3 regions of the Anaerosinus massiliensis genome follow, and region 3 is predicted to be linked to each of the others. Evidence: a T-box and tRNA genes for the amino acid it is inferred to sense, from the RefSeq annotation. Region 3 holds a T-box; the other regions hold tRNA genes.
What was found. A T-box is a leader RNA that pairs with one kind of tRNA and senses whether it is charged. The one in region 3 lies ahead of tyrS (tyrosine--tRNA ligase), so its partner is inferred to be a tRNA-Tyr.
Positions count from the first base shown of each region.

Region 1: it has a tRNA-Tyr gene. The T-box ahead of tyrS (tyrosine--tRNA ligase) is inferred to sense a tRNA for this amino acid. The anticodon was not compared.
Region 2: it has a tRNA-Tyr gene. The T-box ahead of tyrS (tyrosine--tRNA ligase) is inferred to sense a tRNA for this amino acid. The anticodon was not compared.

Region 1 is NZ_LT575483.1:522,850-528,720, forward strand. Features, by position in the region: gene BN6559_RS02810 (MFS transporter) at 1-693, shown strand, start outside; gene lgt (prolipoprotein diacylglyceryl transferase) at 866-1,687, shown strand; gene BN6559_RS02820 (glycerol-3-phosphate responsive antiterminator) at 1,732-2,307, opposite strand; tRNA gene BN6559_RS02825 (tRNA-Thr) at 2,507-2,582, shown strand; tRNA gene BN6559_RS02830 (tRNA-Tyr) at 2,593-2,677, shown strand; tRNA gene BN6559_RS02835 (tRNA-Met) at 2,682-2,758, shown strand; gene BN6559_RS02840 (ferritin family protein) at 2,847-3,029, opposite strand; gene BN6559_RS02845 (chemotaxis protein) at 3,165-4,115, opposite strand; gene BN6559_RS02850 (CvfB family protein) at 4,244-5,116, opposite strand; gene rsfS (ribosome silencing factor) at 5,124-5,474, opposite strand; gene BN6559_RS02860 (LCP family protein) at 5,523-5,871, opposite strand, start outside.
Region 2 is NZ_LT575483.1:3,363,416-3,369,286, forward strand. Features, by position in the region: gene BN6559_RS16010 (NYN domain-containing protein) at 1-478, shown strand, start outside; gene sigH (RNA polymerase sporulation sigma factor SigH) at 702-1,436, shown strand; gene pfp (diphosphate--fructose-6-phosphate 1-phosphotransferase) at 1,738-2,988, shown strand; tRNA gene BN6559_RS16025 (tRNA-Met) at 3,151-3,226, shown strand; tRNA gene BN6559_RS16030 (tRNA-Thr) at 3,306-3,381, shown strand; tRNA gene BN6559_RS16035 (tRNA-Tyr) at 3,392-3,476, shown strand; tRNA gene BN6559_RS16040 (tRNA-Met) at 3,499-3,574, shown strand; tRNA gene BN6559_RS16045 (tRNA-Thr) at 3,599-3,674, shown strand; tRNA gene BN6559_RS16050 (tRNA-Met) at 3,681-3,757, shown strand; gene rpmG (50S ribosomal protein L33) at 3,982-4,131, shown strand; gene secE (preprotein translocase subunit SecE) at 4,186-4,401, shown strand; gene nusG (transcription termination/antitermination protein NusG) at 4,444-4,974, shown strand; gene rplK (50S ribosomal protein L11) at 5,006-5,431, shown strand; gene rplA (50S ribosomal protein L1) at 5,498-5,871, shown strand, end outside.
Region 3 is NZ_LT575483.1:17,404-23,274, reverse strand. Features, by position in the region: gene BN6559_RS00140 (BofC C-terminal domain-containing protein) at 1-53, opposite strand, end outside; gene BN6559_RS00135 (YebC/PmpR family DNA-binding transcriptional regulator) at 141-884, opposite strand; gene tyrS (tyrosine--tRNA ligase) at 962-2,182, opposite strand; T-box leader at 2,230-2,460, opposite strand; gene BN6559_RS00125 (TIGR01212 family radical SAM protein) at 2,607-3,548, opposite strand; gene BN6559_RS00120 (B12-binding domain-containing radical SAM protein) at 3,538-5,295, opposite strand; gene BN6559_RS00115 (N-acetylmuramoyl-L-alanine amidase family protein) at 5,392-5,871, shown strand, end outside.

The sequences.
Region 1 (5,871 bases), 510 kb from region 3:
GCACTTTCAGCATGCTGTATTCCCGTTGTCTTCTTCTGCGTAAAAAAATCATCTAAAGGAATGATTGCTGAAGCAGCGAAAAAAGAAGTACAATTTTCATTTTTTAAAAATTTAGATATTCTTTCCATCCTATGTGTAGGCATGCTGATTGCTATGATCTATCAAGGGATGTTTACCTCAACATTAAGTTACTTAATTGAAATCCACAATACCTCTGCAATCTCTTGGGGAAGTTTTCTTATCGGCGCCGCTTCACTAGGTGGAGTCGTACAGGCGATTCGTTGGCTTTGGGAACCATTCCTCGCACCTAAAATAGGCAGCTTAACAGACGGCATCCACGGGCGCTATCCTTTATTCTTGGTATCAACCGGTATTGCAAGTATTCTCTTTGCCGTCATACCCTTCCAACTACCAACTTTGCTATGGTTTTTCTTCATTATGATTCTCCAAATCACAGCAACCTCATTAACAACGATAGCAGACGCATTAGCCGCCGATGCGGCAACAAACTCTGCAAAAGTGAAAGTTATGACACTATATTCATTGCTCATTGACTTTGGTGCTGCACTAGGCCCTATGCTTGCCTACTTTGCAAACCAATATATCCATCCATATGCGTCATATTGGGGAGCTTCATTTCTCTTATTTGCGATTACGTTAATCTATGCAACTAAGATAAAGCAACCTACATAGATTATAGCAAACTTTCCAAACAAAATTACACCAAATTACATTTGTAGCCGCTTACATAAATGAAATCTGATTTAAAATTCAAGCACGAAAAGTGCTGAATTGCTTATTATAAAATTATCTTCTATAATATGAAGCATACCTTTACACAATTTCGAAAATTCTAGGAGGCAATATGTATCAGTATCTTTTTTTTATTGGGGATTTTCCCATTCGTGCTTATGGCTTAGTCTTAAGCATGAGTATTATACTCGCTACTGGTGTAGCCTACTTTTTGGCAAAACAGGACGGACGCTGGCATAATCACATTGTGGATATGGGAATCTACTGCGGTCTTGGTGGTATCATAGGTGCAAGGTTATGGGATGTGTTCTTTTTTGATTGGGGCTATTATCAACACCATATCACTGAAATTTTTAATGTTTGGCAAGGGGGCATGGCAATTCAAGGTGGTATCGTGTTGGGAGCAATCGTCGGTATTCTTTATACCAGACATCATAAAATCGATACCTGGGCATTAGCAGATATTATTGCACCTGCTATCATTTTAGGACAAGCGATTGGGCGTATCGCAAATCTTTTAAACGGAGATGCATTTGGTGCACCAACAGGATCGTCTTATGGTATTATTTATCCGTCTACTACGCTTGCATATCAAACCTACGGCAATCAACCCTTATGGCCAGCGGAAATTTGGGAAGGTCAAATCGATATTATTATCTTTGCAATCCTTCTTATTTTCCGTACGACATCTCATGCGAAAGGACAAGTTTTTATTCTTTACACGATGTTGTATTCTTTGGCACGTTTCTTCTTAGAATATTTGCGTGGCGATTACACAAACCAAGTTTTAGGTCTAACAATCAAATCTGCTCAAATGACGAGTTTGATTGTCTTTTTCATTGGACTTGCATGTTTTATCTACTGTGGTTACAAACACAAATCAGTACCGCCCTCTGCAGTGACAACGAAAAAAACAAACAAACGCATCAAGTAAATAAACGGAGTCATTGTACTGCAACATACAATGACTCCGTTTATTTATTCCCATAATTCTTTTTTACTCGTACTCACTGCCTGTATCCCATTTTTTAATGCGGCTTCTACATCTCCAAGCGTATGCATCAAACCACCTGCAAGAATTGGCAGCCCCGTTTCTTTGACCAACTCTTCAACAATTGATTTTGGAATAGATGCCGGCAAAACTTCTACTGCATCCGGTTTAGATGTTTTAAGTAAATGAATGCCTGATTTTAACGCTTCTGAATCCATGACAAACAACCGTTGAATCACAATCATACCTTCTTCACGGGCAAATTTTACTAATTGTGGTTTCGTCGTAATTGCACCATTTACCCCCAATCTAGCAAGATATTGAATGCCCGATCGATCTTTTCCAATGCCACCCAACAAATCTAAATGAACTAAAACCCGTTTATTATACTTCTTAGCTTCTTTAATGATTGAAGGCAATATGATAATATCACCAAATAATAATATAATACTTGCTGCCTTTGTATTTGCCAGTGCAAATTTAAAATCATCTACATTCCTAACTGAAGGGATAATTACACTTTCTTTAAATAATATTTCACAAATACTTTTCCGTATCATCATTCACATACAACTTTCTATAAAATATTTTCTATAAATAATAAACTTCGGCATATTTTAATCTTTTCCTTTCTATCTATTATGATAAAATACGATAAAATTATATAAAAAACAAATTTATCGCTAAATATGTCAATATTTCAAAAAAAATGATTGACGTATCAATTTTATTCTACTATAATGAATATTGTCGTTAAGACGTGCTGGTGTAGCTCAATTGGTAGAGCAACTGACTTGTAATCAGTAGGTTGGGGGTTCAAGTCCTCTCGCCAGCTCCATTTAAATCAAGGATGGGTTCCCGAGTGGCTAAAGGGAGCAGACTGTAAATCTGCCGGCTCTGCCTTCGTTGGTTCGAATCCAACCCCATCCACCATTTTGGCGGCGTAGCTCAGTTGGCTAGAGCATGCGGTTCATACCCGCAGTGTCCGGAGTTCAAATCTCTGCGCCGCCACCATAATGAATTTTTACTCACATATACTGTGAGTTTTTTTATTACAATAAATAAGAAAGAGAACAATTTTTTAAATTGTTCTCTTTCTTATTTATTGTCTTTTTAATGCTTCTTTTAATTTTACTGCGTGAAGTGCTTCACCTTCAGCAAAGTGCTTAAACATTTTAGCAATCTCTTCATCATGAACATGGTCAGCAAATTCCTGATAATCTCTTACCATTTCTTGTTTAGCTTCTAAAGTATTTTCAAGCATAGCTTTGATATCACAATTCATAAATACACCTCCTAATAAAATAGTATAGGCGCTATTCAATTATTTTATTTATTTCATCGCATTTGTTTCCATACAAAAAGCAAGCAGCGAATTGCCTCACTGCTTGCTTTAATCATACTTTAGTAATATTAAAAGTTATTCCGCTACTGCTACTGATTTTTCCCCAAAAATCAACTCATCCACCAAAGAAATCAATTGTCCAATCTCCGGTTTAGAAATCTGACCATTCGCACCAATTGCATCACCCTTACGGCGTGTCTCTTCATTAATTAACGAAGAGAAAAATACCACTGGGACTTCACGTAACGCTGAATTCGCACGAATGAGCGTCAGTAAATGGTGTCCATCCATTTGCGGCATTTCGATATCTGAGATGATCATACTCACATTGTCTTCCACTGGTGTCGTACTATTTGCAATTTCAGCTAATGCGTTCCACGCCAATTGCCCATTGCTATAATCTTTTGTCATTTTATAGCCAGCTTCATGCAAAGTACTCACCAGTAACTCACGCAGCATTGGAGAGTCTTCTGCTATCACGATATGCTGGTCGGCGCGTTTCGTTTTTATATCTTGATTCGTTTCCTCGAAAGTAGATAACTTTATATTAACTTCTGGATTAATCTCAGCAATGATTTTTTCAAAATCTAATAAAAGTACAATTTTATCAGACATTTTTATGACACCAACAACCATTGCATTATCGCCAACATTTGGAGCAGGTTCCATATCTGTCCAAGAAATACGATGAATACGAGATACATTGTCAACTAAGAATCCCATATTGTATCCATTAATTTCCGTTACAATAATATTTTTAGGTTCCTGTTCTCCGCCTTCTTTTAAACAGCGTGGCAAATTCACCAAAGGCATAACACGACCACGCAATGTAAATAAACCATCTACGTATGGATGCACTTGCGGCATTTTTGTTACAGGTACTTTTGTAATAACCTCACGAACTTTGGCAACATTGATTCCATAATTCACTGCACCAATGTTAAATTCTACAATTTCAAATTCATTTGTACCTGTTTCCAATAAAATCCCTTTTTTATCACCAATATTAGTATTTGTATCGTTCATATAAGTTCCTCCATTTCAAATGCAAACTCAATTATTTATTCCATCATCATCATGAATTGCCAAGTTATAGTATACTTTTCGCTACTCTTTTTATAAAATCCTGCAATCTTTGACATATTATCAAGAAATTACGATTGATCTTTCAAATACGTCCATCCATCGCGCTGTTCAATTTTACCGCTTTTCATTAAGGAACCCAATGCGCGTTTGAAAGCAGCTTTACTAATGTTGAATTTGTCTTTAATGACTTCGGGAGAAGCCGAATCACTGTAAGGCATTTTCCCACCACGTTCATTTAATATATGCAGAATATTTTCTACATCTTCAGGAATTGCCTTTTCCTTGATTGGACGCATAGAAACATTGATACGTCCATCCTCACGTAAAAAAGTTACACGCGCTGTAATTTCTTCGCCGACTTTAGGACGTTCTGTGATTTCACCATTATCCATAAAAGCAATATATCGTTCATCTGTAAAAATAAATGCGCCTTGATCCGTATAATTATAAACTGTGCCATGTATCATATCGCCAATATTTACCTGAGCAGGCTTTGAAGCACGCCGAATTTCATCCTCTACTTCCATCGTAACGGCCAATCTTCCAGATTTATCACGATACAACTTGGCCCATACCACTTCACCAATTTGTACCTTACCACGCATACCAGCAAACGGCATAAAGATACCCCGTTCTGCTCCTACATCGACGAAAGCACCATCTTTACTCACATTGATGATTTTTAATTTTGCGATTTGGCCCTCTTTCATTTTAGGTATTCGCATACTTGCGGTTAAACGTCCTTTAGGGTCAAGATATAAAAAAACTTCTACCTCTTCACCAATTTCCACCGGGCGGATCTGTTGTGTTTTATGCAATAGAATATCGTCAGAAGTATTGCCCGTCATCGCATCCAAGAATGCACCCATTTCACTCATTCTGACTACTTTTAATGTTTCAACAGTACTGGGTTTTAATTTTATTATTTTATTATTTTCCATCGTTAAATCAATCCTCAAACTGCACTGCAGGTGCATCACCCCAAAGGCGTTCTAAATTATAAAACTGTCGTTCTTCTTCAATAAATATATGTGCAACACAATCGCCGTAATCAAGCAAGATCCAATTTCCTTCACGATACCCTTCCTTATGTGTAAAAAACACACCTTTTTCTGCTAATTCGTCTTCAATATTATCCGCAATTGCCTTTACCTGTGTAGTTGAATTTGCACTGCAAATCATAAAATAATCCGTTGTCACCGTTAAATCTCTCATATCCAAAATAAGAATATCCCGTGCTTTTTTATTACTTGCTGCTGTAGCAATTGCTTTACTTAACTCCTCTGTTGTTTTAAACATATAGTATAGTGCCTCCTAAATTTATCTCTACATATTTGTAGACTCTTTTTAATTATTTTCCTCTGTTGTGAGGACTGCCGTTTCGTCTTTGAACATCGAATTCAAAATTTGATCCATCGCAACCTGATCTGGCTGCCAATAACTTTTCTTGTCTTTATTTACAAATTGACCTGGGAGCATTTCAACTTTTATCAAATCCGGATCTAAATACTTCATATTCTTCGCGATTTTTACCACATCAAGCATCGCCATACTTGTATCGACTTGATGATTTATAATTTGAACAAATGCAGGAATTTTCGTTATTTTATCCATACGTGCCATTTCTACATAAAACGTTTTAAAAAGACGTTGCTGCCTTTGTACTCTGCCGATATCACCAAGATCATCACTGCAA
Region 2 (5,871 bases), 3.3 Mb from region 3:
TAATGCTTGGCCAGAGTTGATTGCTATGAGAGATAATTTAGAGATGGCAAGGGACAAATTGGTGGAGTGTTTAATGGAATATGGAGCTTTTCAGCAGTATGATATAACAATTGTATTTGATGCTTTTTTCACAGTTCACGGGGAATCTTATGAAAAAATAAATCAGCATTTAGCTATCATTTATACTGATGAAGGGGAAACAGCCGATAGTTATATAGAAAAATTAGCCTATAATTTGGTACGAGAAGGTAAAGAAGTGTATGTTGTTACTTCTGACTATGCTGAACAGACAGTTATTTTAGGTGCTGGTGCGTATCGGATGTCATCAAGAGAACTTCGTAAGGCAATTAAGAAAACAAAGAAAAAAATTCAAGAAGAATATATACAAAATACAATACAACGTTCAAGACACGAACTTGGTTGTCGAATTAAGGCGGATATTGCTAAAAAATTGGATGAGCTTAGAAAAAGACGTTAAATCGTTCGAGAAAACAGTGAGAACTAAGCAATTGAGGGTTGACTAGGAGTGTGCCCTAGGGTATAATTTGCTGTAAAGAATGTGGACAATGGAAAAGTATTTTGAAATGGCGCGAAGGCGCATTTTCTTTTTTGATGCTTAGATATGAGACACAAAAGTACAAGCTACTATTTCTGAACGTAATACTATATCGTGATAAGAGAATTTGTGAGGAGGCGGTGCGATGCGAGTTAATACTCAAAGTGAAGAAGTATTTAATGATTTTGAGAATATGACCGATGAAGAAATTGTTGCTGAAGCTAAGGCAAATGATAATAATATCGCACTAGATTATCTGATTAATAAATATCGGAATTTTGTCAGGGCGAAAGCACGTTCTTATTTTTTGATTGGGGCAGATCGGGAAGATATTATTCAAGAAGGTATGATTGGATTGTATAAAGCAATCCGAGATTTTAGAAATGATAAATTATCATCTTTTAGAGCTTTTGCAGAGCTTTGTGTTACACGGCAAATTATTACGGCGATCAAGACGGCAACGCGGCAAAAACATATTCCTTTAAATTCTTATGTATCTTTAAATAAACCAATTTATGATGAAGATTCTGATCGTACATTGCTGGATGTTTTATCTGGTTCAAAGATTTCTGATCCGGAAGAACTTGTGATCAGTCGCGAAGAATTTATTGATATCGAAGCTAAAATGGGACAAATCTTGAGTGATCTTGAATGGAAAGTATTGATGTCCTATCTTGATGGGAAATCCTATCAAGAGATTGCTGTAGAACTTGATCGACATGTAAAGTCAATTGATAATGCACTGCAGCGTGTAAAACGTAAATTAGAACGTTATTTAGATAATCGCGGTGATGATGCAGATGTCAATAGCGTTTATAATGGGTTAACTAATATTAACAAACAATTGCATGGATTGTGTGGCGGACTCGGTGATAATTAAAAATGCTATCTGACTTCATAAGTCAGGTAGCATTTTTACGGTTCGCTTGCTTTTTGACGCATCAATTTTCATTGAAAGAATAGGGGATTAAACGAAGAAATAATATAAATTTTTTATATTATGAAGGAATCTATTATTTATACGGAGAATACTTAAGCATATTCAAATATATTTAGAAAATTAATAATATTCTAAATATATTATTTTTTGGTGCTCAATTACATAATGGTTTCGTTCTATCATATGGTTTATTCAGATAGGATACTTGGTCTTATAATTTTATTATTTTTAGGGGGAAGTTATGTACAAATCGAGTAAAAATGTAATTGCAATTGTCTGCGGAGGTGGTCCGGCGCCTGGAATTAACAGTGTTATAAGTGCTGTTACCATGGAAGCAAGAAAAAATTGTTGGGACGTAATTGGCATTTACGATGGATTTTCACGATTGGCAAGGGGGGAAAAGAAATTTGTTCACTTAAATTATGATTTAGTAAGTCGAATACACTTAACGGGCGGATGCATTTTGCAAATGTCGCGTTTTAATCCAACGAAACAAGAAGATGATTTAAAAAGAGTTGTAGACACGCTAACCGAACTTGGTGTAACGCACCTTGTTACAATTGGGGGTGACGATACTGCTTTTAGTTCATCCAAAGTTGCTGAATATGCGGCAGTTATTGGCAGAACAATTCATGTTGTGCATGTACCAAAAACAATAGATAATGATTTGCCTTTGCCAGAAGGTATACCGACATTTGGATTTGAAACAGCCAGAGCGCTTGGTACTATGGTACTGGAAAATTTAATGGAAGATGCTAGAACTACGAATAATCGCTGGTATTTTGGAATCGCTATGGGGCGCACAGCGGGGCATTTGGCACTTGGTATGGGAAAGTCAGCCGGAGCAATTATTACGATTATTCCGGAAGAATTCAGTGCGCCTAAAATCAGATTGCAACAAGTCATTGACATGTTGACATGCTCGATGGTAAAACGCTATTTGACTGGTCGGAATTATGGCGTTGCTGTTATAGCCGAAGGTGTTATTGAAAAAATTGCTGAAGAAGATTTCGTAGCACTCGGCGATCTCTGCTTGGATGAGCATGGACATATCCGCTATTCAGAACTTGATTTTGGTGAAGTATTAAAGAAAGAAGTTGCAAAAGAGCTGGCTAAAATTGGTGTGAAAATTACAATTGTTGATAAAGAAATTGGTTACGAGCTGCGTTGTGCACCGCCTATTTCTTATGATATTGATTATACACGTTCACTTGGGTATGCAGCTGTTCGCTTTCTAATGAATGGCGATAGCGCAGCTATGATCTCCATTCAAAACAATGAAACTGTACCACTTTATTTTAAAGATTTGCGTGATCCAGAAACAGGTAAGACTCTTGTAAGAAGAGTGAATGTCAATGCAATGAACTATAAAATTGCAAAAGAGTTTATGATTCGTTTAGTAGAAGAGGATTTGCAAGATGCAAGTCTGGCGAACGCGTTTAAGATGACAATTGAGGAATTTAAATCAAAATACAGCTATTTGTTTGCTTAAGAATAAATAAAATACGAGTTGTGTACACAGCTCGTATTTTATTTTTGTAAGGCAGTATATTTGTTTTAAAATAGTATATATTATTTATTATATAAAAACACTTTACAAATCAATTGAACTATGATAACATTACTTATTGTCACCGGTTGGTAGATATTTAATCGCGGGGTGGAGCAGTTGGTAGCTCGTCGGGCTCATAACCCGAAGGTCACAAGTTCGAGTCTTGTCCCCGCAACCAAATTACTTTTCAAAAAGTGATTTAAAAAAAGTTGTTGACAAACCGTAGAAAAGTTTGTATAATAAATAATGTTCTTAAGGCTGGTGTAGCTCAATTGGTAGAGCAACTGACTTGTAATCAGTAGGTTGGGGGTTCAAGTCCTCTCGCCAGCTCCAGTTGAATCATGGATGGGTTCCCGAGTGGCTAAAGGGAGCAGACTGTAAATCTGCCGGCTCTGCCTTCGTTGGTTCGAATCCAACCCCATCCACCATTTTAACTTTATATTTTAATATCGCGGGGTGGAGCAGTTGGTAGCTCGTCGGGCTCATAACCCGAAGGTCACAAGTTCGAGTCTTGTCCCCGCAACCAAGTAATCTAAAAAAGTTAGTGATCGCTGATGTAGCTCAGTCGGTAGAGCGTATCCTTGGTAAGGATAAGGTCACCGGTTCAATCCCGGTCATTAGCTCCATAATATGGCGGCGTAGCTCAGTTGGCTAGAGCATGCGGTTCATACCCGCAGTGTCCGGAGTTCAAATCTCTGCGCCGCCACCAAATAAATAACAAAAAACCCCTGTGTGGGGTTTTTATTTTATGTATTTGGGTAAGACTATAAAAATACATAAAATAATGAAAAGTAACGATTAACGATTATTTAACAGTAAATACAAAACTTAAAATGTTGCATTGATTTTATTGACAGCTTATGCTAAGTGTGATAAATTATATTAGTGACATTTTGAAATGTAGTATATTTACTGGCAAGAGGGGTGCATAGGATGCGTAATGCAGTTACATTGGCTTGCGTTGAATGTAAACAGCGTAATTATCAGACCAATAAAAACAAAAAAAATGACCCAGATAGATTAGAATTCAATAAATACTGCAAGTTTTGTAAGAAACACACGTTACACAAAGAAACGAAGTAATTATAACTTCGAATCTTGTGTTCCGCGTGGCAGTATAATGGGGATGTGAAAAGATTGGCTACTGAAGAGTCGGCTGTACAGTCTGAAGGATCAAGCGTAATAGGGTTTTTTCGTGAAGTTAAATCTGAAGTGAAAAAAGTATCATGGCCTGACAAAAAAGAACTTGTAACGTATACAGGCGTAGTTTTTGTTACTGTGGTTTTTATTTCAATTCTGATTTGGCTTTGTGATACTGTGTTTGCTAAAATGCTCGAAGTCATTCTACGATAAGGCGGCTAAGGGGGTGGGGGACGTAGTTTCGTCCCTTAAGTGATGGAATCAGAAAAAAAATGGTATGTAATCCATACATATTCTGGATATGAAAACAAAGTAAAAGCAAATCTTGAACGGAAAGTTCATTCGATGGGTATGGAAGATGAAATATTTCGTGTAGTTGTACCTATGGAAGATGAAGTTGAACATAAAGATGGCAAGAAAAAAATTACGAAAAAGAAAGTTTTCCCTGGATATGCATTGGTTGAAATGATTGTTAGTGATAGATCTTGGTATATTGTTCGCAATACACCAGGTGTTACCGGGTTTGTTGGTTCTGGAACTAAACCTATACCGCTCACTGATACTGAAGTGAAACGTATTCTTAAATCTATGGGAATTGAAGAACTTAAACCTAGCTTTGACATTGAAGTTGGGCAAGCTGTTCACATTAACTCTGGCGCTTTTGAAAATTTTGCGGCCACGGTTACAGAAATAAGTCCTGAACGTAGTAAAATTAAAGTTTTAGTTAATATGTTTGGACGTGAAACTCCGGTTGAATTGGAGTTTAGCCAAGTTGAGAAAATTTAATTTGGTTTTATATTAAGGAGGTGTAATATATATGGCTAAAAAAGTTGTTAAGCTTGTAAAATTACAAGTGCCTGCTGGGAAAGCTACTCCAGCGCCTCCAGTTGGTCCTGCACTAGGTCAAGCTGGTGTTAATATTATGGCTTTTGTTAAAGAATTTAATGAAAGAACTGCTCAACAGGGTGGTTTGATTATTCCAGTTGAAATTACGGTTTTTGAGGATAGATCCTTTACATTTATCACAAAAACTCCTCCAGCTGCTGTACTTTTGAAAAAGGCTGCTGGTATTGAAACTGCGTCTGGCGAACCTAATAAGAAAAAAGTTGCTAAATTGCCACGTGCAAAAGCAATCGAAATCGCTGAAAGCAAAATGCAGGATTTGAATGCTGCTAGCATTGAAGCTGCTACTCGTATGATCGAAGGTACAGCTCGTAGCATGGGTATAGAAATCGTTGATTAAATTTTAATTTTGATGCTATACTCGTGGGAGGGAAAACCGCTATTACCACGAAAGGGGAAAAAAGAAATGCCTAAATTTGGTAAAAAATATCAAGAAGCTGCAAAGCTAATTGAAGATAAATTTTATGATGCTGATGAAGCTGTTGATTTGGTGAAAAAGACTGCTACAGCTAAATTTGATGAAACTGTTGAAGTTGCTGTGAAATTAGGTGTAGATCCTAAACATGCTGATCAACAAGTTCGTGGTGCCGTTGTGTTACCACATGGTACAGGCAAAAGCAAACGCGTATTGGTGTTTGCGAAAGGTGACAAAGTGAAAGAAGCAGAAGCAGCTGGTGCTGATTTTGTTGGTTCTGATGAACTTGTTACGAAAATTCAAGGAGGCTGGGCTGATTTTGATGTCGCTGTAGCTACTCCTGATATGATGGGTACAGTAGGTCG
Region 3 (5,871 bases):
ATTGTTGTTATAAATAACACGATTTGTCTTTTAGTAAATTTTAAATGATCCAACCAAAACACTCCTTAAAAGTGATGTTAGCCTCATTATTACCAAAAGCTCAAATAATTATACAAAATATTCCTTAGAATATCATGATATCATGCATCTAATAATGCATCATCAATATCATAATTAGAATAAACGTCTTGCACATCATCATGATCTTCTAATGATTCAATCATTCTTAACATTTTTATTGCATCAGTACCTTCTAATTTTATCGTAGTATCGGGAATCATACTAATTTCAGATACAGCAGGTTCAATTTTATTTTCTTCAAGAATCTGTTGAATAGCATCAAAATCTTCTGGTGTTCCTGTAATTTCAAAGACGTCATCTTCCACTTTAAAATCTTCAGCGCCAGCATCTAATGCAAGCATCATTAATGCTTCTTCATCATTAAATACTTCTTTCTCTATTACAAAAACGCTTTTTTTCTTAAACATCCACCCAACACATCCAGTTTCACCGAGGTTTCCACCATTTTTCGAAAAAATGTGCCGAATATCAGCAGCAGTACGATTGCGATTATCGGTCATAACTTCTATCATAACAGCGCTACCAGCCGGCCCATACCCCTCATAAGTCATTTCTTCATAATTGTTTCCATCTACTGCACCCAAGCCTTTTTGAATTGCTCTTTGAATATTATCCTTGGGTACATTATTCGCCTTAGCTTTTGCTAAAGCGAGTTTTAATTTCATATTCCCAGTAGGATCACTTCCACCCATTCTAACTGCGACCGTAATCTCACGACCGATTTTTGTAGTAACCTTTCCTCGGACAGCATCCATTTTTCCTTTTTTGTGTTTAATATTCGCCCATTTAGAATGTCCTGACATAAAAATACCGCTCCCTTAATTAAAAATTAGCATTGTTAATTTTATCATATTATTTATGACTGCGCAAAAGACTGCCATCATCCTTCAATTATAATACGATAATACTTTTTCTTACCCTTCTTTATTAACAAACTTTGATCCTTGAATAATTCTCTTGTCAAAATAAACTCAATATCCGTTATTTTTTCGTCTTGAATCGATATTCCACCCTGTGTAATTAACCTCCGCCCTTCACTTTTAGAAGCAAAAACTTGTTCTTTCGTTAACAAATCTAATAATTTGTTTCCAATATCCTCTGCCTTAATTTTGATTGTAGGAGCATGATCTAAGCTTCCAACTCCCGCAAACAAAGCTTCCGCTGCTTGCTTGGCTTGTTCAGCTTCTGCTTGACCATGAATTAAATTTGTCACTTCATAAGCTAAAACTTTTTTTGCTTCATTAATTTCTTTATCTTTTAATTGTCCCAATCGTCTTACTTCATCCATTGGTAAAAAGGTTAATAATGCTAAGCATTTTTCAACATCCGCATCGGCAATATTACGCCAATATTGATAAAATTCATATGGAGAAGTTTTTTCTGGATCAAGCCACAAAGCACCTTTTTCTGTTTTCCCCATTTTTTTACCTTCACTGGTTGTAAGAAGTTGAAATGTTAATCCATATGCAGGCTTTCCTTCTTTGCGTCGAATTAATTCTACCCCTGCGATAATGTTAGACCACTGATCATCTCCGCCCATTTGCAATTTACAATTGCATCTATTATTAAGCTCCCAAAAATCATAGGCCTGCATGATCATATAATTAAACTCCAAAAAAGTTAGACCTTTTTCCATTCTTTGTTTATAGCATTCTGCTGTGAGCATTCGATTGACAGAAAAATGTGCACCGACATTTCGTAACAATTCTACGTAATTCAATTTCAAAAGCCATTCCGCATTATTTAACATCAGTGCCTTATCATCAGTAAAATCGATAAATCTTTGCATTTGTTTCTTAAAACAATTACAGTTATGTTCGATTTGCTCATTTGTCAACATTTTACGCATATCCGTTTTACCTGATGGATCACCGACAGTACCTGTCCCGCCTCCAATCAAACAAATAGGACGATGCCCTGCACGTTGTAAATGAGCCATCACCATCATGCCTAAAAAGTGACCTACATGTAAACTATCTGCAGTTGGGTCAAATCCAATATAAAAAGTAACTCTTTCATTTTTAAATAATTCTACAATTTCTTCCTCATGTGTCATTTGTGCAATAAATCCACGCTCTTTTAAAGTATCGATAACGTTCACAAAAATCCCTCCAATTATAAATTTATAAACAAAAAACTCGTCCCTCAAATAGGGACGAGCTACAATTAACCCGTGGTACCACCCAAATTAATATTTGTTACACACAAATAAAACTTTGCAGCTTATAACGGCAGCCATCCGGTATCAACCTACTAAACTCCAAATTTTTCAGTCTACTGCTCATCGGGGTATTTCAATCTGCATACCTACTATGTTGCACCCACCCATAGCTCTCTAAAAAGTAATACAAATTTACTTATCCTATTCATCGCATTTATTTAATATTAGAATAAATTATACTCATTTGAAATTATAATGTCAATCGCCGAACGGTTATAAAATCATATTTTAGCAATCTAGAAATACATGATAGCGTTTAGACAAGTATTTTTCTTCCTAAACCCACTTGCTTCGACTTATTAACTCATCTATATTTTTTTAATGCAGGCCCATTTAAATAATTACAAAGCCGCCCCTGATATGTGGTACGTTCTTCCATAAGTTTTGTAATTGTATCACGAATTTTCCACCATCCAGTCTTCCAATTGCTAAATAAAGTATTACTTTCTGGAGCCCGTCCAATGAGTCTTTGCACAACAATATCTTTATTTAAATATTCCAGAAACAAAATCACCCGTTCAATATATTCTTCTCTTGAAATGAGGTCTAACTGGCCAGATTCATATTCATATGCCATTTGTGTGCCCTTTACAATATATAAAGCATGTAATTTTACCTGATCGACTTGAAGTGCAGATAAAATTTTTGCATCTTCGATTACATCGATCCTATCATCCCAAGGTAAGTTCAAAATTAAATGGGCGCATACTTGCAACTTATATTTTTTAATTCGATAAACAGCATCTAAGAATTCAGCTAAAGTATGCCCTCGTTTTACCTTGATTAGAGAATGGTAATTCACACTTTGCAAACCTAATTCAATAGAAATATCTATATTCTTCTTGCTTTTTATCTCCGCCATCATTTCTAGATATTTGTCATTTATACAATCTGGCCTTGTTGCAAGAGCAATTCCAACAACATCATCTTGGCAAGCTTCTTCCATATAGTTTCTTAATTCTTCAATAGGTAGATATGTATTACTGAAATTTTGAAAATAAGCAATAAACTTTTCTGCCTTATATTTTGGCTTTATATGTGCCTTATTTGTATAGAGTTGCTCGCTCACACTCATGTCAGCAGGCAAATTTTCATATCCTGCCCCAATTTCACCACAAAAAGTGCAACCATCTTCCCCACAACTTCCATCCCTATTGGGACATGTAACTGGCAATCCGACTGGCAATTTATATACTTTTTCACCATAGCGCTCTTTTAAATAATCGGAATACACATTATATAACATTTTCTACTTCTCCCTGTAAAAACGCTTGCTCTTCTATCAATAAATAACTTGTCTCGTCTTCAGTAAACGAAAATAAAACTGGACAATTTTTTAAGATGAACACTCTTTTTTTGATAAACGCTAGGATGTCAAACGAAAAAATTTCAATATGATAATTTTTTTTAATATCACGCCAAGTTGTAAATTTGTAACCATCAATGTATTTCTCAGCACCTTGTTCACGCCAAAAATCGGATATCGTTTTATTATATTTTTCGTTCCATTCTAAAAACTCTGGACGTATGCTGGCTTTATCAGAAAGTAATGCATCAAATTTCAAAATTTCTTTTAAAATTTGCATTTTTTCTGGATGCATTTCCTGACAAAATTCATATAAATATTGATAGAGAGATTTCGTTTTATGCGCCACTAAATGTAAATTTCTTTTTTGCCAGTACTCGGTTAATTTCTCATAAAATAAAAAAGCATTCCCACCATTTGAATCAATCAATAATTGGGTGGAATTTCTAAATCGTCCACTATTATAATATTGCTCGAAAACTTCTTCCATAACATGAAGATTCTTAATTTCATGATACGACATATATCGATTTGCTAATACTTGATATGGTGCCGTATCCATATATACATAACCATGTTGCTTTTGATTCTGGCGAATGCCAGAACCTTTCAATAATTTTAAAAAACCAATTTGCAACATGTGCGGTTTTAGACTATATACATCATTAAAAGAAGTTTGAAAAGATTGATAATCTTCATTGGGAAGACCAATAATTAAATCTAAATGTAAATGAATTGTATGCATCTGTAAAATTCTCGTTACATTATAAGAAATTTTATTCCAATCATTTTTCCGACAAATTTTATTCAATGTAACTGCATTTGTAGACTGCACGCCTATTTCTAACTGAATCCGTCCACTTGGCATTAATTCCAGCACATCCAATACTTCATCATCTAAAAGATCCGCAGCAATTTCGAAATGAAAATTAGTTTTACACTGTTGCTTTACTAAAAATTTAAATATTTCCATATAGTGATTTTTTTTCGCATTAAATGTTCTGTCAACAAACTTAACTTGTCGAACATTATGACGAATAAAAAAACTCAGCTCTTCTAACACTCTCTCAACGGCAAAGAAACGAACTCCCTGTGTTGCACTTGATAAACAATATTGACATGAAAAAGGGCATCCTCTGGAGCTTTCATAATAAATGATTTTATCTTGTAGCCCTATCATATCTTTATCATGATAAGGAAATGGGATTGTATTTAGATCTTTTACAACTAGAGCACTCCCTTTTACAAGCTCATTCGCTTGATTATAATACGTTAAGGCAGGAAGATTTCCTATAGTTTCTCCCATTTTCAATTTATTTATCACCTGATAGAAGGTCTCTTCCCCTTCGCCCAGCACAATATAATCAACCTTTGGATTCTCACTTAAGAAACAGTCTGATTGGTAAGTCACTTCTGGACCACCACAAACTATAATTACATTTGGCAGAACCTTTTTTACTAAATTCACCAATTTAGTTGTCATTTCTATATTCCAAATGTAACAAGCAAATGCAACAACATCCGGTTTGGATTCAAATATTTGGCTTAAAATATCTAATATATTATGATTAATACTAAATTCTTTAATCTCAATATCACATATTGTACCGCAATACCCTTTAAGATAACGAAGAGCAAGTGATGAATGTGTATATTTTGCATTTAATGTTGTTAAAATAACTTTCAAAATTTTTCCTCCTAGATTACGACGCTTTTATTGAAGTGCACAAAAGATACTCTAAGTTAATAGTATACACCAAACTCATGTTAAGGTGGTGTATTTATGCGAATTGTCGTTGATGGACAAAAATTATCAGTAAATCCACGTACAACAAAAGATCTACTTCTTATCATAAAAAGTTTAGCACGTTTACTAAATTGGCAAACCTTATATGATCCAAGCAATGAGGTCATCTATGTATCTACCATAAAAACAAATTCTCTTACAAATCCTGCAGATTTTCCAACTCCCGATGTGGAAGAATTAGAAAGTGCTCGCCTTCAAGATAAAGTTATTTGTATTGATGCCGGTCATGGTGGGAATGATCCTGGAGCAATCGGTCCTACCGGAACTATGGAAAAAGATAATACGTTAGCAATTGCAATTTTATTAAAAGAAAAGCTCGAAAATAATGGTGCAAGCGTTATAATGACGCGCTCCGTAGAACAAGATATATCTTATTCTAACCTAAGCAGGCAAGAAGTATTAAATCAACGTGTTGTTACTGCGAACGATTCAGAAGCTGATATTTTTATAAGCATT